DNA from 3 places in the Amycolatopsis sp. PS_44_ISF1 genome. Region 1 is predicted to be linked to each of the others. Evidence: riboswitches for the same ligand, from Rfam matches in the RefSeq annotation. Region 1 holds a riboswitch; each other region holds the start of a gene.

Evidence for each region. A riboswitch is a leader RNA that binds a small molecule or an ion and turns the genes downstream of it on or off. The one in region 1 is predicted to bind S-adenosylmethionine.
Region 2: another riboswitch for S-adenosylmethionine. It lies ahead of thrC (threonine synthase); the one in region 1 lies ahead of NYF13_RS28750 (aminotransferase class V-fold PLP-dependent enzyme).
Region 3: another riboswitch for S-adenosylmethionine. It lies ahead of NYF13_RS10545 (ATP-binding cassette domain-containing protein); the one in region 1 lies ahead of NYF13_RS28750 (aminotransferase class V-fold PLP-dependent enzyme).

What each region holds. Positions count from the first base shown of each region.
Region 1 is NZ_JANUXO010000003.1:528,158-537,663, reverse strand. Features, by position in the region: gene NYF13_RS28770 (DUF885 domain-containing protein) at 1-1,392, opposite strand, end outside; gene NYF13_RS28765 (AsnC family transcriptional regulator) at 2,218-3,399, shown strand; gene NYF13_RS28760 (RluA family pseudouridine synthase) at 3,396-4,322, opposite strand; gene lspA (signal peptidase II) at 4,319-4,879, opposite strand; gene NYF13_RS28750 (aminotransferase class V-fold PLP-dependent enzyme) at 5,176-6,546, opposite strand; SAM riboswitch class IV at 6,587-6,701, opposite strand; gene NYF13_RS28745 (potassium/proton antiporter) at 6,856-8,334, opposite strand; gene NYF13_RS28740 (penicillin-binding transpeptidase domain-containing protein) at 8,530-9,506, opposite strand, start outside.
Region 2 is NZ_JANUXO010000003.1:179,675-189,180, forward strand. Features, by position in the region: gene NYF13_RS27165 (ComEC/Rec2 family competence protein) at 1-895, shown strand, start outside; gene thrC (threonine synthase) at 1,006-2,271, opposite strand; SAM riboswitch class I at 2,285-2,418, opposite strand; gene holA (DNA polymerase III subunit delta) at 2,553-3,524, shown strand; gene rpsT (30S ribosomal protein S20) at 4,448-4,708, opposite strand; gene NYF13_RS27185 (DMT family transporter) at 5,093-5,956, shown strand; gene NYF13_RS27190 (VOC family protein) at 5,979-6,353, shown strand; gene NYF13_RS27195 (class I SAM-dependent methyltransferase) at 6,366-6,986, opposite strand; gene lepA (translation elongation factor 4) at 7,063-8,958, shown strand; gene NYF13_RS27205 (Uma2 family endonuclease) at 9,069-9,506, shown strand, end outside.
Region 3 is NZ_JANUXO010000001.1:2,297,496-2,307,001, reverse strand. Features, by position in the region: gene NYF13_RS10555 (ABC-F family ATP-binding cassette domain-containing protein) at 1-1,647, opposite strand, end outside; gene NYF13_RS10550 (4-(cytidine 5'-diphospho)-2-C-methyl-D-erythritol kinase) at 1,682-2,650, opposite strand; gene NYF13_RS10545 (ATP-binding cassette domain-containing protein) at 2,856-3,869, opposite strand; SAM riboswitch class I at 4,065-4,171, opposite strand; gene rsmA (16S rRNA (adenine(1518)-N(6)/adenine(1519)-N(6))-dimethyltransferase RsmA) at 4,283-5,125, opposite strand; gene NYF13_RS10535 (transglycosylase family protein) at 5,149-6,531, opposite strand; gene NYF13_RS10530 (TatD family hydrolase) at 6,950-7,783, opposite strand; gene metG (methionine--tRNA ligase) at 7,841-9,506, opposite strand, start outside.

The sequences.
Region 1 (9,506 bases):
CTGCCGGCTCCAGCCCAGCGCGTGCAGACCGGTGTCGACCACCAGCCGCCCGGCCCGCATCGACTCCAGGGTGAGCAGGCCGAGCAGCGACACGTCGTCGGAGTACAGACCCATCTCGTCGGCGAGGCGCTCGGTGTAGAGGCCCCAGCCCTCGGTGTAGGCGGTGAAGTCGCCGATGCGGCGCAGCAGCGGCAGGTCGGTCAGCCCGAGGGCGGTGCTGAGCTGGAAGGGGTGGCCCGGGACGGCCTCGTGGAACGCCGTGGCCTCGGCCGTGTGACGGAAGCGCTCGGTGGCCTCGTGGGTGTTGGCGAAGTAGGTGCCGGGCCGGGAGCCGTCGGCGGCGGGCAGCATGTAGTAGGCGGGCGGTGCGCCGGGGGCGGAATCCTCCGGGACGGCCTCGACCGTCCACGGCTGCTCCGGGACCCGGCCGAACCACTTCGGGGACTCCCCGGCGGCGCGGGTGATGGCCGAGCGAGCGGTGTCGAGCAGCTCTTCGGCGCTGGACCAGCGCAGCTTCGGGTCGGTGCGCAGCCGCTCGAAGATCTCCGGCAGCTCCCGCGTGCCGAACACGCGCGCGCCCAGCTCACGGTACTGCTCGACCTGGCCGGCGATCACTTCGAGGCCGGTGTCGTGCAGCTCCTGCGGTCCGCGCGCGGTCGTGGTGTGCAGCCGGGCGAGGCGGGCGTAGATCTCGTCACCGCCGGGCAGCCAGGAAACGCCGGCCCGGTTGTCCGGGCGGCCGTGCCGGAGGACTTCGGCCTCGAGGAAGTCGCGGTATTCCTGGAAAGCCGGACGAACGACGTCGCGCAGCAGCTCGTCTCGCCGGGCCGCGAACCCGTCGTCGGGGGCGGGCTGGCGCAGCAGCGGGTCGCCCGCCGGCTCGGCGAGGTAGCGGTCGAGGTGGGCGATGGCGCCGCGTACCAGCCGCGCGACCGGCACCCGCCCGGCCGCGATCCCGGCGCGGTGCCGCCCGGCGACCGCGCGCAGATAGCCGGGCACGCCGGCGAGCCGCCCGAGGTGCGCCTCCGCCGACGAGCCGGCGCTGACGGAGACCATGGGCAGCGAGGACAGCAGCCCCGCCGCGGGCGCGACGAACAGGTCGCTGACGGTGAACTCGGTGAAGTGGCTGTCGATCAGGTCCAGCCGCCCCTCGACGGACCGGACCAGCACGTCACGCGTCACGCGGTCTTCTCGGGAAAGCCCCTCGCCGTCCACCGCGCGCGCCCGCTCCAGCAACGCGGACAGCCGCTCTCGATGCGCGGCCTCGGCCTCGGCGCTCGGATCGTCGAGCCCCGGTGCGTCGGGCCGGATGCCCAGCAACGCGGCGGTCAGCGGCTCGGCGGCGAACAGCTCATCGACGAACTCGTCGGCCAGATCGGTGACGACGGTCATGGGAATCGGACCCCCAGCTTCGGTGGTGCAGGTGCATTTCCGACCCTAATGGAGATCGGCTCCGGGAGGGGCGGTGCGGCACGAGAGTCCCGTTCACGCTGGGAGAACGGCGGATTCGCGCCGCATTGGTGACTCCGCGTGCGGGGCGGGACCGATGGGCGGCGGTCGTGGCCGGGGTGAGGGCGGGTGGACGGCGGGGGTTTGCGGAGAGTGATCGTCCGGCTGAGTAAGTCGTGGTCCGCCGGGCGGGCGGTAGTGGGGCTAGGCGGGTGTTCGGCCGGACGGGGTGACACGGTCCGGCCGGGAGTGGTCGTGATTGGGCCGGGCGGTGGTGATCCAGCAGGGCGGCGGTACCGCGGCCGGGCGGTGGTACCGCGGCCGGCGGTGGTATTCGGCCGGGCGGTGGTATTCGGCGGGGCGGTGGTATTCGGCGGGGCAGTCGTGATTCGGCCGGGCGGTCGTGGTTCGGCCAGGCCATGGCGATCCAGCAGGGCGATGGGTGATGCGGCGGGGCGTCGTTGTTCGGCCAGGTGGTCGTGATTCGGTCAGGCGATCGTGGTTCGGGCAGGGTGGTGGTGGTTCGGCAGGACGGTCGGGGTTCGACGAGGTGGTCGTGGTCTGGTCGAACTGGGGTGATCGCGGCTTGCGGGCGGTGCGATCCAGCCGGATCGTCGCGGGTGTACGGACTGACGGTGGCCGGGGTCGGGCAAGGACGTCGCGGCGGAGTCGGGTGCAAGGGGGAAGCCGGTCAGCGGGGGTGGCGGTGGCGGGGACACGGGCGGGTTCGGAGGGGATCCGGGGTGGTGAGGCGGTAGCGTTCGGGAAGTGGCCGTGACCGATCCTGTGGACCTTCGCCTGCTCGCCGCGCTGGCCGAACTGGGCAAGACGGCCGTGCACGAGCTGGCGGCCAAGGTCGGCATGGATCCGCGGGAGGTGGCGTACCGGCTGGTGTCGCTGTCCGGGAGCGGGCTGCCGCTGCTGGTCGGGGTCGAGAGCGACCCCGGCGGGCTGCGGGCCGCGATCTCGGCGGCACCGCCGTCCTGGGCCGAGTCACCGCAGACGTCCTGGAACCAGGGCGGCCCGCACCAGCCGGGGTCGGGACGGATGGCTGGGCAGCAGCCGATGCCCGGGGCGCCGACGAGCGGATCGGTTCCACCCGGATCGATGCCACCCGGGTCGGTGCCGCCCGGCTCGGTTCCGTCCGGGCCCTTTCCGGCCGGGCGGATGCCGCCGCCGCAGCAACCGCCGTCACCGCAGTACCTTCAGGCGCATCAGTCACAGCCGGTGGCGTCTCAGCCGTACCTTTCGACGCCGCTGGGGTGGCCGGGCACCGTCCACGGTGGACAGTCCGGGGGTGGCGCGGTCTCCGGCCCCCACCCTGGCGCGACCCCGGCTCGGCCCGGCGCGATCTCCGGTCCTCACCCCGGCCCGCCCGGGTCGGGACCGTACGCCGGGCCAGGCGGGCCGTCCGATCCCGCAAGCCCGGGTCAGGGCCAGTTCAACCCCCTCGTGAGCACCTGGGGAGTTCCGCAGACCGCGTCCTGGGCGCGCGGTGACGAACCGCGGCGGAGCGGGCCGGCCGGGGGGCGGCACGGGCGGGTCGGCGAGGTGCTGGCCACCGAGGGGCTCGAGGGCGAGCAGCTCACCGTGCAGCTGCTCGAGGTCCAGGACCCGGCCGACTACCTGTTCGGCGCGGCCGGGTACCGGCTGCAGGAGGGCGAGCGGGCCGTGGTGGTGCACACCGAGATCACCAATCGCGGGGCGGCCGGTTTCGCTTCGCTGCCCGACAACTACCTCGAACTGGTCACCGAGGACGGGGCGGCGATCGGCAAGGCGCCCGTTTCGCTCACCTCGCGGCCACCGCACAAGATCGGGGTGCGGCCGGGCGAGACGCTCGGCGGGCACACCGTCTACCTCCTGCCCGACGCCACCCGCGTGGTCTCGGTCCGCTGGAGCCCACGGCCCGAACCGGACGATCGCACGCTGACCTGGGCGGTCGAGGGTTAGTTCTCGTCGCGCAGCAGCTTCAGGGCATCGGCCAGGTCGTCCGGGTAATCCGACTCGAACTCCACCCAGCGGCCGTCGGCCGGGTGGGCGAAGCCCAGGGTACGGGCGTGCAGCCACTGGCGGGTCAGGCCCAGCTTGCGCGCCAGCACCGGGTCCGCGCCGTAGGTCAGGTCACCGACGCACGGGTGGCGCAGCGCGGAGAAGTGCACGCGGATCTGGTGCGTCCGGCCCGTCTCCAGCTTGACGTGGGCCAGCGACGCCGCGCGGAACGCCTCCACCACCTCGTAGTGGGTCACGCTCGGTCGTCCGCCGGCCACGACGGCGAACTTGTAGTCGTGGCGGGGGTGGCGGTCGATCGGGGCGTCGATGGTGCCGCGGGTCGGGTCCGGGTGGCCCTGGACCACGGCGTGGTACCCCTTGTCGACCGTCCGCTCCTTGAACGCGCGCTTGAGCACCGTGTACGCGTGCTCGCTCTTGGCCACCACCATCACGCCCGTGGTGCCCGCGTCGAGCCGGTGCACCACGCCCTGGCGCTCGGCCGAGCCCGAGGTCGAGATCCGCAGCCCCGCGGCCGCCAGGCCGCCGACCACCGTCGGACCGGTCCAGCCCGGGCTCGGGTGCACGGCGACGCCGACCGGCTTCGAGATCACCACGATGTCCTCGTCGTCGTGCAGGATCCGCATGCCCGCCACCGGCTCGGCCACCAGCTCGACCGGGTTGGCCGGCTCGGGCAGGGTCACCTCCAGCAGCCCGCCGGCCGCGAGCCGGTCGGACTTGCCCGCGGGCCGGCCGTCCAGCAGCACGTCACCGGCCGCCGCGAGCTCGGCCACGACCGTGCGCGACAGGCCGAGCAGCTTGGCCAGCCCGGCGTCGACGCGCATGCCGTCGAGCCCGTCGGGAACGGGCAGCAGCCGGGCGCTCACGCGGCCTCCTCCTTCTTGGTCCGGGTCGAGGTGCCGTCGTAGTCCTTGCCGAGCAGCGACAGCAGGACGATCAGCGCCCCGCCGCAGCAGATGGCCGAGTCGGCGATGTTGAAGATGGCGAAGCCCTCGCCGTTCGGGGCGAAGGCCGAGATGAAGTCCACGACGTGGCCGCGCAGCGGGCCGGGGGCGCGGAAGACGCGGTCGGTCAGGTTGCCGAGCGCGCCCGCGAGCACCAGTCCGAGGCCGATCGCCCAGCCGACCGAGCGCAGCCGCCGCGAAAGCCACACGATCGCCACCACCACGGCCGCCGCGACCAGGGCCAGTACCCAGGTCATGCCGGTGGCCATGGAGAACGCGGCGCCGGGGTTGCGGATCACCTGCAGGTAGATCAGCCCGCCGAGGATCCGGACCGGCTCCTTGCCCTCGAGGTTCGCGGCCACCAGGTTCTTCGTCACCAGGTCGATGGCCCAGAGCAGCACGGCCGCGGCGAACACCAGCCCGACCCGGCGCTTGGGCAGCGGGGCGGCCGGCCCGGTCTCGGGCTCCGGCGGCGCCACGGCCTCGGCCGGGGCCGGGGTGGGGGCCTCGGCGGGATCTCCGGCCTCGGCCGGCTCAGCGGGCCGCGCGAGGTCGGGTTCGGAGGAGGAGGGCTCGGTGCTCACCCGCCCATTGTCCACGTTACGGGCTCAGGTGGTCCCGGCGGCAGGCCGCGGACCCCTCTTCGCGGACCCGCGAACCCGGTGAACCCCGCCGCACGACGTCAGCGGACGAGAGCAGAGCCACCTCCGCGAACACCGTGGAGGCGATCAGCACGAACCCCCTCCGCCCTCCCCCGGGCCTCGGGAGTGGAGGCTCAGGCGCAGAACGGCGGCAGCTCGCGCGGGTCCCCGACCGGCGCCCAGCGGCCGTCCACTTTGGCGTACTGCCAGCGTGCGCCGCGGGCGGCGATCTGACGCAGGGCGAGCACCAGGCGGTCGACGTGCTCAGCCGTGCTGCCGAGGCCGAGGCTGACGCGCACGGCCTGCTGCCCGTCTCCGCCCGCGACGCCGATCAGGCGCTTCGTGGCGACGTGGGCGCAGAAGGCGCCGTCGCGGACACCGATGCCGTACTCGGCCGACAGGACCGCGGCGAGCCAGCCGGGTTCGAAGCCGTCGACGACGAAGCTCACCGTGCCGACGCGGTCGACGGCCGCGTCGAACAGCCGCAGTTCGGCGCAGCCGGGGATACCGGACAGGCCCTTGCGCAGCCGCTCCAGCAGTTCGGCTTCGTGCTCGCCGACGGCGTCCCACCGCGCGGCCAGTTGCTCGCACGCGACGCCGAGCGCGTACACGCCGACGGTGTTCGGCGAGCCTGCTTCGTGGCGCTCGGGGCCAGAATTCCAGACCACGGCTTCTTCGGTGACGAGCTTCGTCGCGCCGCCGCCCGCGAGGTACGGCGGAGCAGCGCGCAGCCAGTCCGCGCGACCGATCAGCGCGCCGGCGCCGAAAGGCGCGTACAGCTTGTGGCCGGACAGAGCGACGTAGTCCACGTCCAGCTCCCGCAGCGAGATCCGGCGGTGCGGCGCGAGCTGCGCGGCGTCGAGCGCGATGCGGGCGCCGTGCTTCCTCGCCACAGCGGCGATCTCGGCCACCGGGAGCAGCTCACCGGTCACATTGGACGCCCCGGTCACCACCACCAGCCGCGGGCCCGGCGGGCAGTCCGCGAGCGCTTCGTCCACAACGGACACTGCCGCGAGCCGCGTGCGCGGGAGGCCGACCCGGCGGACGTTCCGGCCGCGCCACGGCAGCAGCGCGGCGTGGTGCTCGGTGTCGAACACGACCACGGAGGTGTTCGGCGGCACAGCGCGGGCCAGGAGGTTGAAGGAATCCGTGGTGTTGCGCGTGAACACGACGGTGTCAGCGGCGCGCGCGTCGACGAAACGGCGAAGGATGTCTCGAGTGCGCTCGTACAGCCGCGTCGAGACCTGCGACGCGAAGCCCGCGCCGCGGTGGACACTCGCGTACCAGGGCAAGAACTCGTCCACGGCCGCACGCACGGCTTGCAGGCAGGGCGCGCTCGCGGCGTGGTCGAGGTTCGCGTAGCCGATGTCGCCGCCGGTCACCAGCGGCACCCGCAGGCTCGCGCCGGCGACGGCCGGGATCCCTTGCGGCGCACGGGTTTCGGGGACGGCGGAGCTGAAGGCGCCGGGCGCTTCGGTGGAGGTGCGATCGAGGGCGAGAGTCATGGGAGTGCCTCCTCGGCAGTCCGGGGGACCCCCGGCGAGGGGCCCGCGCTTGCCTGCCGCACCACGCGACCGGCCTGGTCCTCACCCGGGGCACCCCACCGCGGTAGGAGGGTTGCCGGCCAGCGAGCCGGGGCTTCGCGCTGGCACTCATGACCTGGTTTCGAAGGTAACCGACCGGAGCGGCCCGGAGCCAGACCCGTCCCGCGATCTGAGACCGCGCTCACACGTTCGGCGCAGGAGTCACGTGCGCGACGCTTCGCGCGGCCCAGGCCACGACGGTGGTCGCTCCACGCCGGGGTTTCGTCCCCTTCAGCGGCCGTCTTCGCCACGCCAGCGGGCCAGGCGACCGGCGCGGTCCACGGCGCGGATGCGGCGCTCCACGGCGTCGCGGACGTTCGCCGTGGTGACCACCAGGAGCTGGTCTTCGACCTGCAGCCGGCTGGTCTTCTGCGGGGTGAAGCCGGCGCCGGTGCGGACGATCAGGCTGACCGTGGCGCCGGGCGGCAGGCCCAGCTCCGAGATGTACACACCGTGCAGTTTCGAGCCCTTCTGGATGCGCACCTGCAGCAGTTCTGCGCCCAGCTCGTCCAGCGGGGCGGCGTCCACCTCGATCTCGTGGGCCTCGGCCGGCTTGGCCAGGCCGAGCCAGCGGGCGAACGGGCCCAGGGTCGCACCCTGCAGCAGCGTCAGCACGATGACCAGCACGAACACCGCGTCCACCAGCTGCTCGGCCCCACCGACGCCCTCCGAGAGCGGGATCATCGCGAGCACGATCGGCACCGCCCCGCGCAGACCGGCCCAGGACAGGAACGCCTGCTCCCGCCAGGGCAGGCGGAACGGCAGCATCGAGAGCACCACCGAGAGCGGCCGGGCCAGCAGCAGCACCACCGCGCCCGCGACCAGTCCGGGCACCAGCGTTTCCAGCAGGCGGCTCGGCGAGGCGAACAGGCCGAGCAGCACGAACAGGCCGATCTGCGCCAGCCAGCCCAGTCCCTCGGCGAACGACAGCGTGTCCGAGCGGTGCGGCAGCCGGGAGTTGCCCAGCACCAGGCCGGCGACGTAGGTGGCGAGCAGGCCCGAGGCGTGCGCCAGCTGCCCGGAGGAGTAGGCCAGCACGCACACCGCGACCGTCGCGAGCGGGTACAGCCCGGTGGCCGGCAGCGCCGCCCGCCGCAGCGCCATCGCGCCCAGCCAGCCGAACAGCAGCCCGATGCCCAGGCCCGCGACCAGCTCGTAGACCACCAGCAGCGGCAGCGACCAGTCCACCGCCTCGCCCGAGGCGAGCACCACCACGGCGATGTAGGCGGGCGCGTCGTTGATGCCCGATTCCAGCTCCAGCGTGCCGACGATCCGCTTGCCCACCCCGGCCGAGCGCAGCACGGAGAACACCGCCGCGGCATCGGTCGAGGCGAGCACCGCGCCCCACAGCAGCGCGAGCCGCCAGTCGAGGCCCAGCAGCCAGTGCAGCGCGGCGCCGGTGATCGCGACACTCAGCACGACAGCCACTGTGGACAGTGCGATTCCCCGCGCCAGCGCGGGTTTCACCGCGGGCCACCGGGTGGTCAGCCCGCCTTCGGTGAGGATCATGACCAGCGCGGCCAGGCCGAGCGACTGGGTCAGGCCGGGGTTGTCGAACCGGATGCCGAGCCCGGATTCACCGAGCAGCACGCCGATCGCGAGGTACAGCAGCAGCGAGGGGAAGCCGAGCCGGATCGAGACGCGCACGGCCACGACGGACGCCAGCAGCACCACACCGCCGATCCCCAGGAGCACGGGAAGCTGGTCCATCTTCCGCTCCCTCCGGTCTCCGCCGGAGTCCAGAATAGTGAGCGGGGGTACTCACTCCTTCGTGTACCACCGGATAATTCGGACAAGTGGCGTGCTAGGGCGTCTTCCCGGTACCGAGCGTCGTGAGCCGGACGCCGAGCGTGGCGAACGCTGCCGGTCGCGGGGCCCACGGGCCGCCGTCACCCGTTCGACGGATTACTTCACCCCGGCCAGGAACTTCGCCCCCAGCGTGACGGCGGGGCCGGAATCGTTGGCGCCCTCCAGGAAGACCACGAAGGCGAGGTCGCCGCGGTAGCCGGTGAACCAGCCGTGGGCCTCGGCGCCGGAGCCGAACTGGGCGGTGCCGGTCTTGCCGAACACGGTGCCGGAGCGCGCCAGCCCGGTCGCGGTGCCGCCGGTGACCACCTCGCGCATCATCGAGCGCACCGAGGCCAGCACGCCCGCGGGCGGCGCGCTGTACCGCGTCGAGACCTTGGTCGCCCGGTCCGGGTCCGTCCACAGGCGCGGGGTCACGGCCCGGCCCGCCGCCACCGTCGCCGCCATCAGCGCCTCGCCGAACGGGCTGACCTGCACCGTGCCCTGGCCGATCCCGTCCTCGACCTGCTCGTCGGCGCCCTGGGCCGGGACCACCTCGCCGGTCTCGGTGGCGATGCCGGGGATGTCGAAGTCCGCGTTCAGGCCGAACTGGGTGGCCGCGTTGGCCAGCCCGTCGGCCGGAAGCTGCGAGGCGAGGGTGCCGAACGTGGTGTTGCACGACTTCGCGAACGCGCGGTGCATCGGCACCGTGCCCAGGTCGAAGTCCTCGTTGGACAGGGTCCGGGTACCGATCCGCGCGGTCAGCGGGCAGGGCAGGGCCGCGTCCGGCGTCGCGGTCCCGGCTTCCAGCGCGGCCGTCGCCGTGGCGATCTTGAACGTCGAGCCCGGCGCGTACAGCCCGCTCAGCGCGGACGGCCCGGTCCCGGCCCCGGCGTTCTGCGCCACCGCCAGGATCCCGCCGTTCGACGGCTGGATCGCCACGATCACCGCCTTGCCGCCGAAGGAGTCCACGGCCGACTGCGCCGCCGACTGCACCCCGACGCTCAGCGTGGACTTCAGCGCCTCGAACCCGCCGGTGGTCTTGCCGAACAGCGTCTCCAGGCTCCGGCCCGAGGTGTCCACCCGCTCGACCGCGA
Region 2 (9,506 bases), 350 kb from region 1:
GCGGTTCCGGCGGATGCGACTGCTGGTCGCGGTGGTGCTGGTCGCGGTGCTGCTGACCGTCGTGCCGGCCCGGGTGCTGGCGCCGGGCTGGCCGCCGCCGGGCTGGGCCATGGTGGAGTGCGATGTCGGGCAGGGCGACGCCCTGGTGCTGGCCACGGCCGAGCCCGGGCGGGCGGTGGTCGTCGACACCGGGCCCGAGCCCGGGCCGGTCGACGAATGCCTGCGACGGCTCGGAATCGACCGGGTACCGCTGGTAGTGCTCTCCCATTTGCACGCCGACCACGTCGGCGGGCTGTCGTCGGTGTTCGAGGGCCGGGCCGTCGGGGCGATCGCGGTCGGGCCCGGCCGTGCGCCGGGCTGGGCGTGGCAGCAGGTCTCACGCGAGGCGGCGCAGCACGGTGTGCCGCTGCTGGAACTGAGCCAGGGACAGCGGTTGTCCTGGCCGGGGCTCGCTCTTGACGTGCTCGGCCCGCGTTACGTCACCGCGCGCTCGCCCGCGCTTCAGGACGGCACGATGATCAACAACAGCTCGGTGGTGCTCCGCGCGCAGACCCCGGCGGGCCGGGTCCTGCTGCCCGGTGACGTGGAGCTGGCGGCGCAGGTCGATCTCTTGGCGGAAGGAGCAGACCTGCGGGCCGACGTGCTGAAGGTGCCGCACCACGGATCGAGGTTCTCCCTGCCCGGCTTCCTTTCGGCGGCGGCACCGCGGGCGGCGCTGGTGAGCGTGGGCGCGGGCAACAGCTACGGTCATCCGAGCCAGTCCACTATGGACGTGCTGAAGACCTTGGGCGCGCTGGTGACCCGGACCGATGTGGACGGTGACACCGCGGTCCTGCCCGGGACCGACGGACCCTCGGTCAGCCGCCGGGGCGAGCCCCGTGGGCCACCCCGTTAGCGGGCTCCCCGCCGCGGCAGACCCGGGCTGGGCTGGAGACCGAGGTCTCGTCTCCGGCCCAGCCGGGCTTCACGCTGGGGCTGGCCCGCACGAACGCGCGGGGCCAAGACTCAGAAGCCGAGTGCCTGGCTGACCGCTTCGGCGGACGGGGGAACGGTTGCCTTCGGGCCGACATGGTTCTCGATGGCGTCCAGCGTCTTGAGACCGTCGCCGGTGATGAGCAGCACGGTCTCGGCGTCGGGGTCGAGCTTGCCGGTCTCCACCAGCTTCTTCGCGGTGGCGACGGTGACACCGCCTGCGGTCTCGGTGAAGATGCCTTCGGTACGGGCGAGCAGCCGGATGCCCTCGACGACCTCCTCGTCGCTGACGTCCTCGATCGAGCCGCCGGTGCGGTTGACCACGTCGAGCACGTACGGGCCGTCGGCCGGGTTGCCGATCGCGAGCGAGCGGGCGATGGTGTCCGGCCTGACCGGCTGGACCACGTCGTGGCCGGCGCGGAAGGCGGCCGAAACGGGGGAGCAGCCGGTGGCCTGGGCCCCGAACACCTTGTACGGGCTGGCTTCCACCAGGCCGAGCTGGCCGAGCTCGCGGAAGCCCTTGTCCACCTTGGTCAGCTGCGAGCCGGAGGCGATCGGGACCACGATCTGCTCGGGGATGCGCCAGCCGAGCTGCTCGGCGACCTCGAAGGCGAGCGTCTTCGAACCCTCGGAGTAGTAGGGGCGGACGTTGACGTTCACGAACGCCCACGAAGCGTGCTCGGCGGCCAGCTGGGTGGCGAGGCGGTTGACGTCGTCGTAGTTGCCGTCGACCGCGATCAGCGCGCCGTCGTACACCGCGGTGGTGAGGATCTTGGCGCGCTCCAAGGTCTTCGGGATCAGCACGACCGACTGCCAGCCGGCCCGCGCGGCCGCGGCGGCCACCGCGTTGGCCAGATTTCCGGTGGAGGGGCAGGCCAGCACCTCGAAACCGAACTCGCGGGCGGCGGCCAGCGCGACGGCGACCACCCGGTCCTTGAACGAGTGCGTCGGGTTGCCGGTGTCGTCCTTGACCCACACCCGCTTGAGGCCCAGGGCCTTCGCCAGCCGGTCCGCGCGGACGAGCCGGGTGCCGCCGGGCTCGGTGTTGGGGATCTCCTCGACGTTCGAGGGGACGGGGAGGAGCTTCTTGTAGCGCCAGATGTTGTTCGGCCCGGCCTCGATGTCCTCGCGGCGCACGCGGCCGAAATCGTAGGCGACCTCGAGCGGGGAGAAGTCCTCGGCGGAGACGAATTCCGGGGCGAGCGGCTGCCGGTGGCCCTCTTCCTTCGACACCAGTTCGACGGCGGGACCCAGGTCCACGGTCTTGCCGGCGGAGGTCTTGCCGAGGGTAACGGTCATCACGAGGTTCCTTTCCTCATCTGCCCCGCCGAAGCGGGCCGGAATTGGCACCGTGGTCGTCAGCTATCCCGCGATCGCGGGATGACAGGCTGTACGCCGGTTGCCGGGGCTTCGTCGGGCCGTTCCCTCTGCCCCTCTGGATGAGCGGTATTCGGTTGTCGGCGCGGCCCTGCCGGGCGCTGCCTCGGCTACACCGTACGACATGGTGATCGCCTCGTGCCATGGTGGCCGCCCACCTCACCGGGACGGCCCGGCCGCCGGACGGGTGAGAGGATGGCCCGGTGACCATCGCCCCCGCGCCGCTCCAGCTCGTCCTCGGCGAGGAAGAACTGCTCATCGAACGGGCCGTCCGGGCCGCGCTGGACGCCGCAAGAACGGCCGATCCCACGGCCGACCTGACCCGTAACCGGGTGTCCGAACTCACACCGCCGGTGCTGGCCGAGCTGGTGAGCCCTTCGCTGTTCAGTGAAGGGCGGGTGATCGTGCTCGATTCGGCGCAGGACATCTCCCAAGACCTGGCCGACGCCGTGCTGGCGTATATCGCTTCGCCGGCGGAAGGCATCGTGCTGGTGGTCGTGCACAGCGGCGGAGGCCGCAGCAAGGCGGCGAAGGCGCTTCCCGCGGCGTTAAAAAAGGCGGGCGCGGAGATCATCGAGTGCCCGAAGCTGACCAAACCAGCCGAGCGCGAAGCGTTCGTGCGCAACGAGGTGCGCCGCTCCGGCGGAAAGATCGACGCCGCGGGCGTGATGGCCCTGCTCGACACCGTCGGCTCGGACCTGCGGGAGCTGGCCTCCGCCGCGACGCAACTGGTCGCCGACTCCGGGGGCGTGGTGGACGAGCAGGCGGTCCGCCGCTACCACACCGGCCGCGCCGACGTGACCGGCTTCGCAGTCGCGGAGAAGGCCGTGTCAGGCGACCGCGGGGCGGCGCTGGAGTCGCTGCGCTGGGCGATGCAGCTGGGCGTCCCGCACGTACTGGTGGCCGACGCGCTGGCCGACGCGGTCCGCACCATCGCCCGCGTCTCGGCCGCCGGCCGCGGCAACCCGAACCAGATGGCCGGCGAGCTGGGCATGCCGCCTTGGAAGATCCGCAAGGCCCAGGGCCAGTCCCGCGGCTGGGGCCAGGACGGCCTCGCCACCGCGATGCGCGTCGTGGCCCGCCTGAACGCCGAGGTCAAGGGCGCCGCCGCCGACGCGGGCTACGCACTGGAACGCGCGGTCACCGACGTGGTCGCCGCCAAGGGCGAACGCTGATCCGTCCGACCCGAGCGGCCCGATCCGCTTCACCGCCCGGCCAAGCCGGTCGTGCCGAGCCGGGTGGGCCTGGCCGGGCCATCGGGGTGAGCTGGGCTGAGCCCGACCGGGCTGGTCGACCGGGCTATTTCGGCTGGCTGGGGCGGGGCTCGGCCGCGCTGGCGCACCGGGCTGCCCGGGCTTTGCCTAGCCGGGCTGACTTACCGAGTTAGCCGCGCCGGGTTGGCTGGGCGAGGATCGGCCGGGCTGGCGTACCGGGCTGCTTGGTCTGGCCGGGCTGGCTTGTCGGGCTGGCTGGGCCAGGGCTCGGCCGGGCTGGTTCAGCGGGCTGCCTGGTCTTGGTCCGGTCGGGCTGACTTACCGAGGTAGTCGCGCCGGGTTGGTCGGGCCGGGTTGGCTGGGCCGGGGCCTCGGCCGGGCTGCCGGGCCCGGCCTGGCAGGGACTTGCCCGAGCCGGCGGCTGGGCTGGGACTGCCCGGGCTGGCGTACCGGATCGGCTGGGCCGAGGCTGGCCGAGTTGGCATACCGAGTTGGCCTGGTCTGGCTCACCGGGTTGACCGGGCCGGACTGGTGGGGCCTGATCGGGCTGACTGGGCTTGGCCGGTCTGGACTGGCTGGTCCGGATGGGGTCGAGCTGGGTGGGCCGGGCCGACGACTCGGCAATCGCGCAGCCCGCTCATCAACGGAGCCCGGTCGTCTGCGGCTGCGCGCTGCTCGCCTTCGGTCGATTCCCGATCTGCTCGCCGATGAGCGGCCCGCCCCCGGCTCAGATCGGTCCTGTCCGCAGGGTGTCCACCGCCCAGCGCGGAGAGCTACCGGCCGCAGGCGCTCCCCAGGTTTCCGATCCCGGCCGACCGGTGACCGGTGAACGCACGAAAAGGGCCCGGCGACCACTGGTCACCGGGCCCTTTTCCGGAGAAAAATCAGAGCGAGTTCACGCGCTTCGCGATCGCGGACTTCTTGTTCGCGGCCTGGTTGGCGTGGATGACGCCCTTGGTCACGGCCTTGTCCAGCTTCTTCGCGGCGTCGCGCTGGGCCTCGATGGCCTTGGCCTTGTCGCCGGAGTCGGCGGCGTCGCGGAACTTGCGGATCGCGGTCTTCACCGAGGAGCGGATCGACAGGTTGCGCTGGCGGGCCTTCTCGTTGGTGGTGATGCGCTTGATCTGGGACTTGATGTTGGCCATGGGGGCGCTCCTAGGTCGGTCTCGGTGAGGGTGCTGCCGCGTCGAAGATCGAAAGTGGCCCCGAGCGCCCATCGAGTGGGCACGGCCGGGTTTCCTCCAGGACGGAATGCCGCACGGCAACAGTGGGAAATGCTAACAGCCCTGCTCCGGGCGCCCGCAGGCGGCCCGCGGGCGCCGGTTCGGCTACGGTGGGAGACGTTAGTGCCTAGGGTTCCGCCGACCGGCCCGCGGCCCGCCCCGCGCGGGCCCACCCCACAACGAGGGCCGGGGGGACTGGTCCGAGCGGCACCGTCGGCGGGTCAAGATGGCCTGCCGTTCATCTGACGGGACAAAAGCCTGGAGGACCCGGTCTTCCGCACGCGCGGAAGACGCCCAAGGGGTCCGGTGAACACCACAGCTCTGTCCCTCGTCCTGGTCGCCGCGTTCCTGCACGCGGTGTGGAACCTCGCGGCCAAGCGCGTCACCTTCGGCGGGCCGCGATTCGTCTGGCTCTACAACACCGTTTCCGCCGTCGTGATGCTGCCGGTGATCGCTGTGGCGCTGGCCATCGAGCCCGAGCGTCCACAGTGGAGCTGGCTGGTCGCCGCCGCGGTCACGGCGGTGATGCACATCGCGTACGGCATCGTCCTCCAGCGCGGTTACGCCGTCGGCGACCTCTCCCTGGTCTATCCCCTCGCGCGCGGCACCGGGCCGTTGCTGTCGGTGCTCTTCGCGGTACTGGTGCTGAACGAGCACCCCGGGGTGCTCGGCCTGATCGGCGCGTTCCTGGTGATCGCCGGGGTGCTGGTGATCAGCGTCGGCGGCGGTACGGCGGACCGGGCCGCGCGTCGTGCCGGGGTCTTCTACGGCGTGCTCACCGGCGCCACCATCGCCGCGTACACGCTGTGGGACGCCCACTCCGTGACGACGCTGGGCGTCCCGCCGCTGGTCTACTTCGGCGGCGGCGCGGTCGGGCAGAGCCTGCTGCTGTCCCGCACGGCCTACCGGGGCCGCGCCGAAGCCGGCCGGCTGTGGAAGGAGCACCGCAAGGAGGTGCTGATCGTCGGGCTGCTTTCACCGGCGGCATACCTGCTGGTGCTCTACGCGCTGCGGATCGCGCCGGTCAGCCTGGTGGCCCCGGCGCGGGAGCTGTCGATCGTGGTCGGCGGGGTCGCCGCGTGGCTGATGCTCGGCGAGCGCAACGCCGTGCGCCGGCTGATCGGCTCGCTGGTGGTGCTGGCCGGGATCGCCGCGATTGCGGTGGCCTGAGCCGCTCGGGTAGGCAGTAGTCATGGAAGTACTGAGCAGCCGGGTGCTGATCCACCCCCGCGACCTGGAGGCCACCACCGCGTTCTACCGCGACACGCTGGGGCTGGCGATCGACAAGGAGTTCCCCGGGGGCATGGTCTTCTTCGCCGGTGGCGGGTCGATCGAGGTGGTCGGGCGGGCCGAGGCCGGGCCGACGCCCGATGTAGCGCTGTGGCTGCAGGTCCGTGACCTGCCGGCCGCGCTGGCCGAGCTGTCCGGGCGGGGGGTCATCCCGGTCCGCGGAGCGCAGCGTGAGCCGTGGGGGCTCGACGAGGCCTGGATCGAAGACCCCGATGGCACGCGCATCGTGCTGGTGGAGGTGCCTCCCGGCCATCCGCTGCGGACCGACCCGCGCTAGCCGGGCGGGCGGTCAAGCGGGCTTTACCGCCTTGAGCTGGGCGGCCAGCGGGGCGAAGCCCGGGGGCTGCCAGGTCCAGGTCTGGAGGTCGGTGAAGCCCGCGGCGGCGGCCTCGTCGGCCAGCTCGTGCCGGGACACCGGCAGCCCCTTCTCGTGCGCCGAAAGCAGCATCCTGCCACCCGGGCGCAGGACCCGGAACAGCTCGGCGAACGCGGCCGCGCGGTCCTCCCACAGCTCCACGTTGTTGACGGTCAGGACCACGTCGGCGGAGGCGTCGGCCGAGCCGGTGCGGGCGGCCGAGCCGTCGCGCAGCTCCACGCGGTTGCCGCAGCGTTCGAGGCACAGGGCGCGCATCTCGGCCGAGGGCTCGACCCCGATGACCTCGCCCGCCAGCCGTCCGGCGGCGTCCAGGCCGATGCCGGGACCCGGGCCGACGACCAGCACGATCTCGTCCGGTTCCAGCCGGGCCAGGTCGACGACGCGGTGTTCGGTGCCGGCGTTGCCGCGCGCCATGACCCACCCGCCGAGGCGCCCGAGCAGGCCGGCGGGGTGGCCGAACGCCCGGTCGAACGCGGTGTCGAGAGTGCCCGTGGCGGTCCGGGGAGCCGGCGCGGGCTGATGCGGAATGCTCATGATTCGAGGTCACCACGAGTCACGGCCGGCTCGCATCGGGGATGACCCCCACCCGCACCCGGAGCTCCATGGGACCATGGAAGGTGGCCAACCCCGATCGACGTTCCCGAGGACCCCACGAGTGACAGCGCCCAAGACGTTCGCCGACACCACCTTCACGCCGCCGGAGCTCATCCGCAACTTCTGCATCATCGCCCACATCGACCACGGCAAGTCGACGCTGGCGGACCGCATGCTGCAGCTCACCGGTGTCGTCGAGGCCCGGGCGATGCGCGCTCAGTACCTCGACCGGATGGACATCGAGCGTGAGCGCGGCATCACGATCAAGGCGCAGAACGTGCGCCTGCCCTGGCAGGTGGGCGGGCAGGACCACGTGCTGCACATGATCGACACCCCCGGCCACGTCGACTTCACCTACGAGGTCTCCCGCGCGCTCGAAGCGTGCGAAGGGGCGATCCTGCTGGTGGACGCGGCGCAGGGGATCGAGGCCCAGACCCTGGCGAACCTGTACCTGGCGCTGGAGAACAACCTCACCATCATCCCGGTGCTGAACAAGATCGACCTGCCCTCGGCCGACCCGGACAAGTACGCGGGTGAGATCGCGCACATCATCGGCTGCGAGCCCGAGGACGTGCTGCGGGTCTCGGCCAAGACCGGCGTGGGCGTCGACGCGCTGCTCGACGAGGTCGTCAAGCAGGTCCCGGCGCCGGTCGGCGACTCCGCCGCGCCCGCGCGGGCGATGATCTTCGACTCGGTCTACGACACCTACCGCGGCGTGGTGACCTACATCCGGGTGGTCGACGGCCGGATCACCCCGCGCGAGAAGATCCGGATGATGTCCACCGGCGCCACGCACGAGCTGCTGGAGGTCGGGATCATCTCGCCCGAGCCGAAGCCCAGCAAGGGCCTCGGCGTCGGCGAGGTGGGCTACCTGATCACCGGTGTGAAGGACGTCCGCCAGTCGAAGGTGGGCGACACCGTCACCTCCGAGCGCCACGGCGCGACCGAGGCGCTGGCGGGCTACCGCGAGCCGAAGCCGATGGTCTACTCCGGGCTGTACCCGGTGGACGGTTCGGACTACCCGGAGCTGCGCGAGGCGCTGGAGAAGCTCCAGCTGAACGACGCCGCGCTGGCCTACGAGCCGGAGACCTCCGTGGCGCTGGGCTTCGGCTTCCGCTGCGGCTTCCTCGGCCTGCTGCACCTGGAGATCACCCGCGACCGGCTGGAGCGCGAGTTCGGCCTCGACCTGATCTCCACGGCGCCGAACGTGGTCTACCGGGTGGTGCTGGAGGACCGCAGCGAGGTCGTGGTCACCAACCCGTCGGACTGGCCGTCCGGGCTGAAGATTTCGGACGTGTTCGAGCCGGTGTCCAAGGTGAGCATCCTGGCGCCGGCGGAGTTCGTCGGCACGATCATGGAGCTGTGCCAGACCAAGCGCGGGCAGCTGCTCGGCATGGACTACCTGTCCGAGGACCGGGTGGAGCTGCGCTACAACCTGCCGCTCGCGGAGATCATCTTCGACTTCTTCGACACGCTGAAGTCGCGGACGCGCGGGTACGCGTCGCTGGACTACGAAGAGGCGGGCGAGCAGGCCTCGGAACTGGTGAAGGTCGACATCCTGCTGCAGGGCGAGACGGTGGACGCCTTCTCCGCCATCGTGCACAAGGACGCCGCGTACGCCTACGGCAACCGGATGGCGACGCGGCTGCGCGAGCTGATCCCGCGCCAGCAGTTCGAGGTGCCGATCCAGGCGGCGGTGGGCTCGCGGATCATCGCGCGCGAGACCATCCGCGCGATCCGCAAGGACGTGCTCGCCAAGTGTTACGGCGGGGACATCTCGCGGAAGCGGAAGCTGCTGGAGAAGCAGAAGGAAGGCAAGAAGCGGATGAAGACCGTGGGCCGCGTGGAGGTGCCGCAGGAGGCGTTCGTCGCGGCACTGTCCACTGAGGACAACGGGAACCGCAAGAAGTAAGCCGAGTCGACCACACGTTCGAGTGAAGGAAGCCGCCCGCCTCGCCGCGGGCGGCTTTCCTGTCGGTGCCACCTGGTCTCCTCTGGTGTGACCGACGGAAGGAGAGCACCATGACGGTCATGACGGACACCCGGCGTCCCGAGGGGGCGGGTCCCATGACGGTGCGCGACCTCGAGGAGATGCCGGATGACGGCCGCCGCCGCGAGCTCATCGACGGGGTGCTGGTCGTGAGCCCCGCACCCGGGCTGAGACACCAGACCATCGCCTACCGGCTGTATCCCGTGCTGGACGCGGCCTGCCCACTCGGGTACTTCGTCGCCGGGGCCCCGTTCGCGGTGCGCATCGGCGACCACCTCGAGCTGCAGCCGGACCTGCTGGTCGGGCGCGGGGAGGGGTTCACCGAGCAGGACCTCCCGGAGCCACCGGTGCTCGCGGTCGAGGTGCTCTCGCCCAGCACCGCCATCCACGACCTGAACACGAAGAAGGCGGTCTACGAGCGCCTCGGTGTGCCGAGCTACTGGGTCGTCGACCCGGTGGAACCGGCGCTG
Region 3 (9,506 bases), on a different contig from region 1:
GTGGATCTTCTCCTCCCGCGAGGAGAGCTGGTCGAGCTTGCGCTCCAGCCGGCCCAGCTCCTTGCGCGCGGCCCGCACCTCGGCGGCGTCGCGCTTGGCCTCCGCCTTCGCCGGGGCGGCCCCGGCCGCTTCACGGCGCGGCGCGGCCTCGCGGACCTTCAGCCGGCGGTCCAGGTACTCCTCGATCCCGCCGGGCAGATCGGTCACCGCGCCGTCGCCGAACAGCGCGACCGTGGTGTCGCAGACCCGCTCGACCAGGTACCGGTCGTGCGAGACCACGACCATCGTGCCGGCCCAGCCGTCGAGCAGGTCTTCGAGCTGCTGCAGGGTGTCGATGTCCAGGTCGTTCGTCGGCTCGTCGAGCAGCAGCACGTTCGGCTCGGCCATCAGCAGCCGGCACAGCTGAAGCCGGCGCCGCTCGCCGCCGGAGAGGTCGCCGACCGGCGTCCACTGGCGGGCCTGCGGGAAGCCCAGCTTCTCCCCGAGCTGCGACGCGGTCATCTCCTGCTTGCCGAACACCACCCGTCCCGCGACCTGCTCGATCGCCTGCAGCACGCGCAGGTCCCGGGGCAGGTCGTCGAGCTCCTGGCGCAGGTGCGCGAGCGCGACCGTGGTGCCCTGCTTGCGCCGCCCGGTCGAGGACTCGACCTCGCCGCCGAGCAGTTTGAGCAGGGTGGTCTTGCCCGAGCCGTTCACCCCGACCAGGCCGATCCGGTCGCCGGGGCCGATCCGCCAGGTCACGTGGTCGAGCAGCCGCCGGCCGCCGACGTCCACCGTGACGTCCTCCAGCTCCAGCACGGTCTTGCCCAGCCGCCGCTTGGCGAACGCCTGGAGCTCGACGGTGTCGCGCAGCGGCGGCACGTCGGCGATCAGCGCCTCGGCGGCCTCCACGCGGTAGCGCGGCTTGGAGGAGCGGGCCTGCGGGCCGCGGCGCAGCCAGGCCAGCTCCTTGCGCGCCAGGTTCTGCCGCTTCTCCTCCGCGGTCGCGGACAGCCGCGCCCGCTCGGCGCGCGCGAAGATCCAGTCCGCGTACCCGCCCTCGTACTGCTCGACCCGGCCGTGGGCCACCTCCCAGGTGAGGCCCGCGACCGTGTCCAGGAACCACCGGTCGTGGGTCACGACCACCACGGCGGACCGGCGGGCCAGCAGGTGGTCGGCCAGCCAGCGGACCCCCTCGACGTCCAGGTGGTTGGTCGGCTCGTCCAGCACGACCAGGTCCAGCTCCCCGGTCAGCGCGGCGGCGAGCGCGACGCGGCGGCGCTCCCCGCCCGACAGCGTGGCGGTCGGCTGGTCCAGCCCGATCGCGGTGATCCCCAGACCATCCACAATGGACCGGACTCGGGCGTCGGCGGCCCATTCGTGCTCGGCCCCGTAGCGGGCCAGCACGACGTCGCCGACCGTGCTGCCCTCGGGCAGCTCGGTGCGCTGCGTGACCACGGCCATCCGCAGCCCGCGCACGTGGCTCACCCGTCCGGCGTCCGGCTCGCTCAGTCCGGAGAGGACCTCCAGCAGGGTGGTCTTGCCCCCGCCGTTGAGGCCGACCACGCCGATGCGCTGCCCCTCGGCGACGCCGAGGGAAACCTTGTCCAGCAGCGGCTTCACCCCGTAGGACTTGCTCACCGACTCCAGGTTGACCAGGTTGGCCATCCGATCCCTTCCACAGTGGACAGTTGAGGCAGATTCAGGCGTGCACGCGGGGCGGCGTGGTGCGGGGCGCGTCGTCCCCGCCCACCACGCGCGCCCCGGGCACCGGCCCGTGCGCGACGCGCACCGTGCGGCACACCCCGGCGCCGGACAGCTCGGCCGCCACCTCCACCGCCGTCTGCGCGTCCGCGCAGAGGAAGGCGCAGGTCGGGCCCGAGCCGGAGACGCAGCCGGCCAGCGCTCCGGCGTTCACGCCCGCGCGCAGCGTGCGCCGCAGGCCCGGCTGCAGCGAAACCGCCGCGGCCTGCAGGTCGTTGCCCAGCAGCAGCGCGAGCTGGCGCGGGTCACCGGAGGCCAGCGCCTCGACCACCGGGGTGTGCGAGCCGATGCGCGGCGGGTTGCCCTCGGCGCGCAGCCGGTCGAGCTCGCCGAACACTTTCGGCGTCGAAAGGCCCGCGTGGTCGAACGCGAGCACCCAGTGGAACGTGTGGCGCGAAAGCACCGGCACCAGCCGCTCGCCGCGGCCGGTGCCCAGCGCCGTGCCGCCGTAGAGCGCGAAAGGCACGTCGCTGCCCAGCCGGCCGGCGATCGCGGCCAGCTCGTCACGGGTGATGTCGAGCTTCCACAGCGAGGCCAGGCCCACCAGCGTCGCCGCCGCGTCCGCGCTGCCCCCCGCCATCCCGCCCGCGACCGGGATCCCCTTGCGCAGCACGATCCGCACCTTCGGGGCTTCGGCGTCGGCCCGGCCGGCGTACGCGGACAGCTCCCGCGCCGCCCGCCAGGCGAGGTTCGTGGCGTCGGTGGGCACCAAGCCCTCCCCTTCGCCGTAGACCTCGAGCCCGGGATCGTCGGTGGCCACGACGGTGACCTCATCGGTCAGCGACAGCGCCTGGAACACCGTGACCAGCTCGTGGAAGCCGTCCGCGCGCTGATCGCCGACCGCCAGGTGCAGGTTGACCTTGGCCGGGACCCGGACGGTGACTGGAGGAGGAACCACTGCGAGCACCCGCCCAGCCTACGTGGCCGGGCCGATGGGCTCCCCACCAGGAGAAAGCACGGCACCACCCGACGTTCGCGGACCGGGCCGCGCCGGGCGCGAGCACCGGGTCCGGACAGCCGTACCCGCTTTCCGGACAGCCGTCCCGAAATCCCGGACACGAAGGGAGGCCGCCCCGGCCGAACGCTCCGGGACGGCCTCGCGGACCGGTCGATCAGGCGGCGGCGACCGCCTGCGGGCCACGCACCGGGTGGGTCACGTGGGCGCCGCGGTCGGCGATCCAGGCCAGCGCGGCGTCCGCGCGCTCACCGCGGACACCGAGGCGGAAGCGGCCGATCGGGGTGTCGCCGATGCGGGTCAGACCACCGCCGATGGTGGCCAGCTCGACGTCGAAGCGGCCGGCCGCTTCGGGCAGCAGCGCGCCCACGGAGGCGAAGCCGATCAACACGACGTCGGCCGCGCGGTCGTACTTCGCGGTCTGCGCGCGGGTGGTCTCGATCGCGGGCAGCACCGCCTGCGCGGTCCAGCTCTCCGGCGAAGCGATCAGGTCGAGCACCGTGCCGCGCTCGAGGATGACGCCCTGGTCCAGCACCGCGACGTCGTCGCAGACCCGGCGCACCACGCCCGCGTCCTGCGTGGTCACCAGCACGGTCACCCCCAGCTCGGCGCGCGCCCGGTCGAGCACGGCCAGCACCGCACCGGCCTCCTCGGGGGCGACGCCCGCGGTCGGGTCGTCGGCGAGCAGCACGGCCGGACCGGCCGCCAGCGCCTTGGCGACGGCGACGCGACGACGCTGCCCGTCGGTCAGCTCGCCCGGCCGCTGGCCGGCCCGGGCGGTCAGGCCGGCCAGGTCGAGCAACGAGCCGACGCGGCTGCGGCGCTGCGGGCCGTCGACCCCGAGCTGCTCCAGCGGGGTCGCGATGTTGCCGGCCACGGTGCGCTCGGCGAGCAGCTCCGGCTTGGTCCCCACCACACCGAGCTGACGGCGGACCTCACGCAGCCGCCGTCCGTCGAGGGTGCCGGTGTTGAGCCCGTCGAGCCGCACGACCCCGCGGTCGGGGCGCTCCTGCAGCGCGATGCAGCGGGCCAGGGTCGACTTGCCGGAGCCGGCCGGGCCGACGACGCCGAACAGGGAGCCGGCCTGCACGTCGACACTCACGTCGCGCAGGGCGGACACCGGATTTCCGTTGTGGGGGAAGGATTTGGACACGTTTTCGACAGTGATCACAGGGAGGCTCCAAGCAGGGGCGCAGCACCGTTCACGGGCGCGCCGGGCGTCACCGATTGACCGTCCAAGAAGGACGGTGGTCAAGAAGAGGAGGAGAAGATCAGGCGATGACCGTGGAGCGTCGACACGCACATACCGAGCGGCGACCTTCGTCGACTACGCGCCGCTTGGTGAGCAGGAGCGGCCGGGTGACCCTCTTCATCGGAAACAGCCTCCATCGGTCCTGGCGGTAGCACCTGCCCTGCGGAGGGTGGTTGCTGCGACTTCGGCGAGCCAGGTCTCTCAGTCGCTCGGGATGGACCTACCGAGTAAAGCCGATCCCATTGGGTGAACGCAAGCGCGTTGGTGCACATCACACGAGTGGTGGCGCCCGGATCCAGTCCGGCCGGGGGGCGTGGCCGGGCGGCCGGCGATCAGGCTTGGGCCGCGAGCCGCGCGAAGGCCGTCACGTCCAGTTGCTCGCCCCGGGTCCGCGGGTCGATGCCCGCGGCCGTGAGCAGCTCACCCGCGCGGTCGGCCGAGCCGGCCCAGCCCGCCAGCGCGGCGCGCAGGGTCTTGCGGCGCTGGGAGAACGCGGCATCCACGAGGTCGAACAAGGTCGTGCGGTCGACGTCGGTCACCGGTGTCGCGGACCGCTCGAAGGAGACCAGGGCCGAATCGACGTTCGGCACCGGCCAGAACACGGTGCGGGGCACGGCGGCCACCTTGCGGGCCGGTCCGTACCAGGCCAGCTTCACGCTCGGCACGCCGTAGATGCGGCTGCCGGGGCCCGCGGCCATCCGGTCGGCCACCTCGGTCTGGACCATCACCAGCCCCCGCCGCAGCGAGGGCAGCTCGGCCAGCAGGTGCAGCACCACCGGCACCGCCACGTTGTACGGCAGGTTCGCCACCAGCGAGCCGGGCGCGGCCGGCAGATCGGCGGCCTTGACCCGCAACGCGTCGGCCTCCAGCACGGAGAGCCGGCTCACCGCTTCGGGCGCCCGCTCGGCCGCGGTCCGCGGCAGGCGGGCGGCCAATACGGGGTCGATCTCGACGGCGACCACGTCCGCGCCCGAATCCAGCAGCCCCAGCGTCAGCGAACCCAGCCCGGGCCCGACTTCGAGGACCACGTCACCCGCGCCCACCCCGGCCAGCTCGACGATGCGGCGAACCGTGTTCGGATCGTGCACGAAGTTCTGCCCGAGCTTCTTCGTCGGGCGGACGTCGAGCTCGGCCGCCATCCCGCGGATCTCGACCGGTCCCAGCAGTTCAACCACCGGGAGAGCCTACCCAGCGGGGCTCAGGCCTTGTTGCCGCAGCCCCAGGCGCCGTACCCGCCCCGGGCGTCGCGGACCTTGTTCGCGATGTCGATCTGCTGCTCGCGGGTGGCCAGGTTGGCGGTCGGCGCGTACTGCTGGCCGCCGTAGGCGTTCCAGGTCTGCTTGTCGAACTGGAGGCCGCCGTAGTAGCCGTTGCCGGTGTTGATCGACCAGTTGCCGCTCGACTCGCACTGCGCGATGCGGTCCCAGGCCGAGGTGTCGCCGATGGCCGGGGCCGGCGGCTTCTTGCTGCCGACCTTGATGATCTTCGGCTTGGCCTCCTGCAGGACCTTCTCCGAGACCTGCTCGCGCGAAACCTCTTCGCCGTTCTTCTTGGTGACCTTGTAGGTGACCATCTTCGAACCCGGGGTGCCCGGGTCATCGACCGACTGCTGGCCCTTGAGCTGCGTCGGGTCGTCGACCTTCTGCACGTCGGGGTCGATGGTCTCCTGCTGGTTGACCATCGAGACGCCCATGCGGCTGACGTGGACCTCGGCCCCGTCCTTGAGCGAAACGTCCAGACCACCGTCGACCGCGTCGTCCGGGCCGAGGTTCAGCTTGAGGTCGGAGACGAACTCCTTGGTGCTCACCGCGGTGGTGGTGACCGGCTTCGGCGCGTTCGTGCCGTCGTAGAGCGTGATGTGCTTGAGGGTCTTGACCTGCACGGTCGAGCCTTCGAGCGAAAGCTGGCCGCTGGAGGGCATGGAGGTCCAGGCCCCCTTGGCGACCAGGTCGGCCAGGCCCAGCTGGTTCATCGCGTCGCCCAGGCTGCTCGCGCGGACCCAGGAGGAGCGCGAGACGCCGTCGACGACCAGGTTCAGCTGGCGGCCGCGCTCGAGCTTGATGACGCCGCCGTCGCCGACCTCGGCCTGCGGGGAGGGCGAGAGCGAGTCGTGCGCGCCGACCGAGAGCCCGGCGTCCTCCAGGACCTCGCCCACGGTGTCGCCGTAGCTGTGCACGGTGCGCTGCTGGCCGTCCACGTCGACCGTGACGCTCTTGTTCATCGCCAGCGCCGCGGCCCCGCCGCCGCCGACGGAGATCAGCACGGCCAGCACGGCGCCCTTGAGGAACCGGCGCTTCCAGGTGCGGGTGGCCTCGATCAGGCCGTCCTCGACGGCGACCTTCTGGGTCTGCGGCGTCGCGGTGCGGTCTTCGGCCACCTCGTCCGGCAGGACGAGCGGCGGGAGCATGGTGGTCTCGGCGTTGATCAGCCGGATCAGCTCGTCCACGTCGACGTCGATCTCGGCCATCAGCAGGTCGGCGTCGGGGCCGAGGGCGGCCAGCACGTCCTGCTCGGTGACGTGCAGCTCGTCGGAGAAGTCCAGGTGCCCGTAGGCGGTGTCCTCGAGCTCGCGGTCGAGCACGGCCACGGGGGCGGAAGCGAAGAAGGTGTCCTCGGTGCCACGGCGCGAGACGCCCGGCCTACTACCAGTCACTTGGGTCGTTCCCTTTCCCGGGCCGGGCGTGTCTCCACTCCCGGCCTTCGTCGCGACACGCCAGACGACGCGCCTCTCAAGTCCGACACCCCCAGTCAGCGCCATCGTCACGGGTCCGGACCGTACCGGCCGCGGTCCCGCTTCCCCGACGTGCACTGACGTGACTGTGGGCGTATCGGCCGGCTCCGCTTCCGCGGTGCCGACCGGCACGATCACGGGACAGTAACGGAGGTGAGCGGGTTGCGCAAACACCCCCCGGAGTGTCGTGACCTGTGTCACTCATCAGGTGGACGAATCGGGAGACCCGAATGTCGCAATGCGTGGAACCGGTTGTCACGCTGGGAGATCACGCGCCATCGGCCGGGAGCCGGAACAGCCGCTCGGCCGTGGTCCGGACCGCTTCGGCGACCTCGTGGACGCCTTCGCCCCTCAGCGTGGCGAGGTGGCGGACGGTGTACGCGGCGCAGTACGGCTCGTTCGGCCGCCCGCGGAAGGGATGGGGGGTCAGGAACGGCGCGTCCGTCTCGGCCAGGTACTGACCCGCCGGGCAGATCCGCGCCGCCTCGTGGAGGCCGCGGGCGTTCTTGAACGTGACGGTGCCGGCGAACGACAGCACGTAGCCGGCGTCGAGGCAACGGCGCGCGATGGCCTCGTCGCCGGAGAAGCAGTGGAAGACGACGTCGTCCGGCGCACCCTCTTCGTCCAGGATGCGCAGCACGTCCTCGTGCGCCTCGCGGTCGTGGATCATCAGCGGTTTGCCGATGCGCTTGGCCAGGTCGATGTGCCAGCGGAACGCGTCCTGCTGGGCGTCGTGCGGCGAGTAGTCCCAGTAGTAGTCGAGGCCGGTCTCCCCCACCGCGACCACCCGCCCGGCCGCGGCCAGACGCTCCACTTCGGACCGTTCGGCCGCGCCGAAGTCCTTGGTGCGCGTGGGATGCACGGCGACGGCGGCGAACACCCGGGCGTCCCAACCGGCCGCGTCCACGACCCACCGGGCCGAGGCGAGGTCGTCGGCGACCGTGACCACCCGGGCCACCCCGGCCCGTTCGGCGCGGTCGACCATGGCCGTGACGTCGGCCGGGGTGGCGGCCCCGCAGGCGTCGAGGTGGGTGTGGGCGTCCACGACCGAGGCGGGCAGGCGGTCCGGGATCGGCGGCAGTTCTCGCTTCTGGTCACCCATGCCGCGAAAGATACCCGGGGGTGTCCGGGCCGATCCGGACCGGACACCACCGGGGCATCACCTGACGATCGGGGCCCACTCCGGGCCGGTCTCGCCGAGCTCGGGGTCGAGCTTGGTGAACAGCGGCGTCGGCTTCTGCAGCGGACGGCCGACCTCGATCGGCTTCGACTCCCACCGGGCCTGCTCACCCGCGTAGTCACCGGTCAGGATCGGGTTGACCCGGCCCGGGAGGTCGAGGTCCTCGACCTCCCGCAGCTCCGGCTGCGCGGCCCAGACGCCGGTGCCGCCGAGCGCTTCGTGCACCTTCTGCGCCGAATGCGGCAGGAACGGCGTCAGCAGCGTGTTCGCGTCACTGACCACCTGCAACGCCGTGTGGAGAACGCTGTCGCGCCGCGCCGGATCGTCCTTGAGCTTCCACGGCTCCTGGTCCGACAGGTACCGGTTGGCCGCGGTGACCACGCGCATCGCCTCCGAGGAGGCCGCCTTGAAGCGGGACCGCGCGAGGTGCGCCCCGGCGGTCTCGAACGCCTTGCGCGACAACGCCTTCAGCTCCTCGTCGGCGGCCGTCGGCGCGTCCGGGCGCGGGATGGCGCCCACGTTCTTGTGCGCCATCGAGATCGACCGGTTGACCAGGTTGCCCCATTCGTTGGCCAGCTCGAAGTTGGTCCGGCGGACGAACTCGTCCCAGGTGAAGTCGGTGTCCTGGGTCTCCGGGCCGGCCGCCGAGATGAAGTAGCGCAGCGCGTCCGGGCCGTATTCGCGCAGGAAGTCGTGCACGTAGATGACCGTGCCGCGCGAGGTGGAGAACTTCGAACCGCTCATGGTGAGGAACTCGCTGGACACGATCTCGTCCGGCAGCCGCAGCCGGCCGTACTTCCCGGGCTCGCCGCCTCGATCGCCCTCGCCGTTGTGGCCGAGCAGCAGCGCGGGCCAGATCTGGGCGTGGAAGGTGATGTTGTCCTTGCCCATGAAGTAGTACGCGCGGGCGTCCGGGTTGGTCCACCACTGCTGCCACGCCTCGGGGTCGCCCGAGCGCCGGGCCCACTCGACGCTGGCGGAGAAGTAGCCGATCACCGCGTCGAACCAGACGTAGAACCGCTTCATCGGCTGGTCGCTCCAGCCGTCGAGGGGGATCTTCACGCCCCAGTCGAGGTCCCGCGTGATCGGGCGGGGCCGCATGTCGTCGATCAGGTTGCGGGTGAAGTTGAGGACGTTCGGGCGCCACTCGGTCTTGGTCGCCAGCCAGTCGCCGAGGACCCGGGTGAACGCGGGCAGGTCGAGGAAGTAGTGCTCGGTCTCGACGAACTTCGGCGTCTCGCCGTTGATCCGCGACTTCGGGTTGATCAGCTCCGCGGCGTCGAGCTGGTTGCCGCAGTTGTCGCACTGGTCGCCGCGCGCGCCGTCGTACCCGCAGATCGGGCAGGTGCCCTCGACGTAGCGGTCCGGCAGCGTCCGGCCGGTGGACGGGCTGATCGCGCCGCGCGTGGTCTTCGGCACCACGTAGCCGTTGCGGTCGAGCGCCAGGAAGATCTGCTGGGTCACCTCGGCGTGGTTGCCGGTCGAGGTGCGGGTGAACAGGTCGTAGGACAGGCCGAGGCCGCGCAGGTCCTCGTCGATCTGGCGGGTGTACTTGTCCGCGGTCTGCTGGGGGGTCATCCCCTCCTTGTCGGCCTGGACGGTGATCGGGGTGCCGTGCTCGTCGGTCCCGGACACCATGAGCACC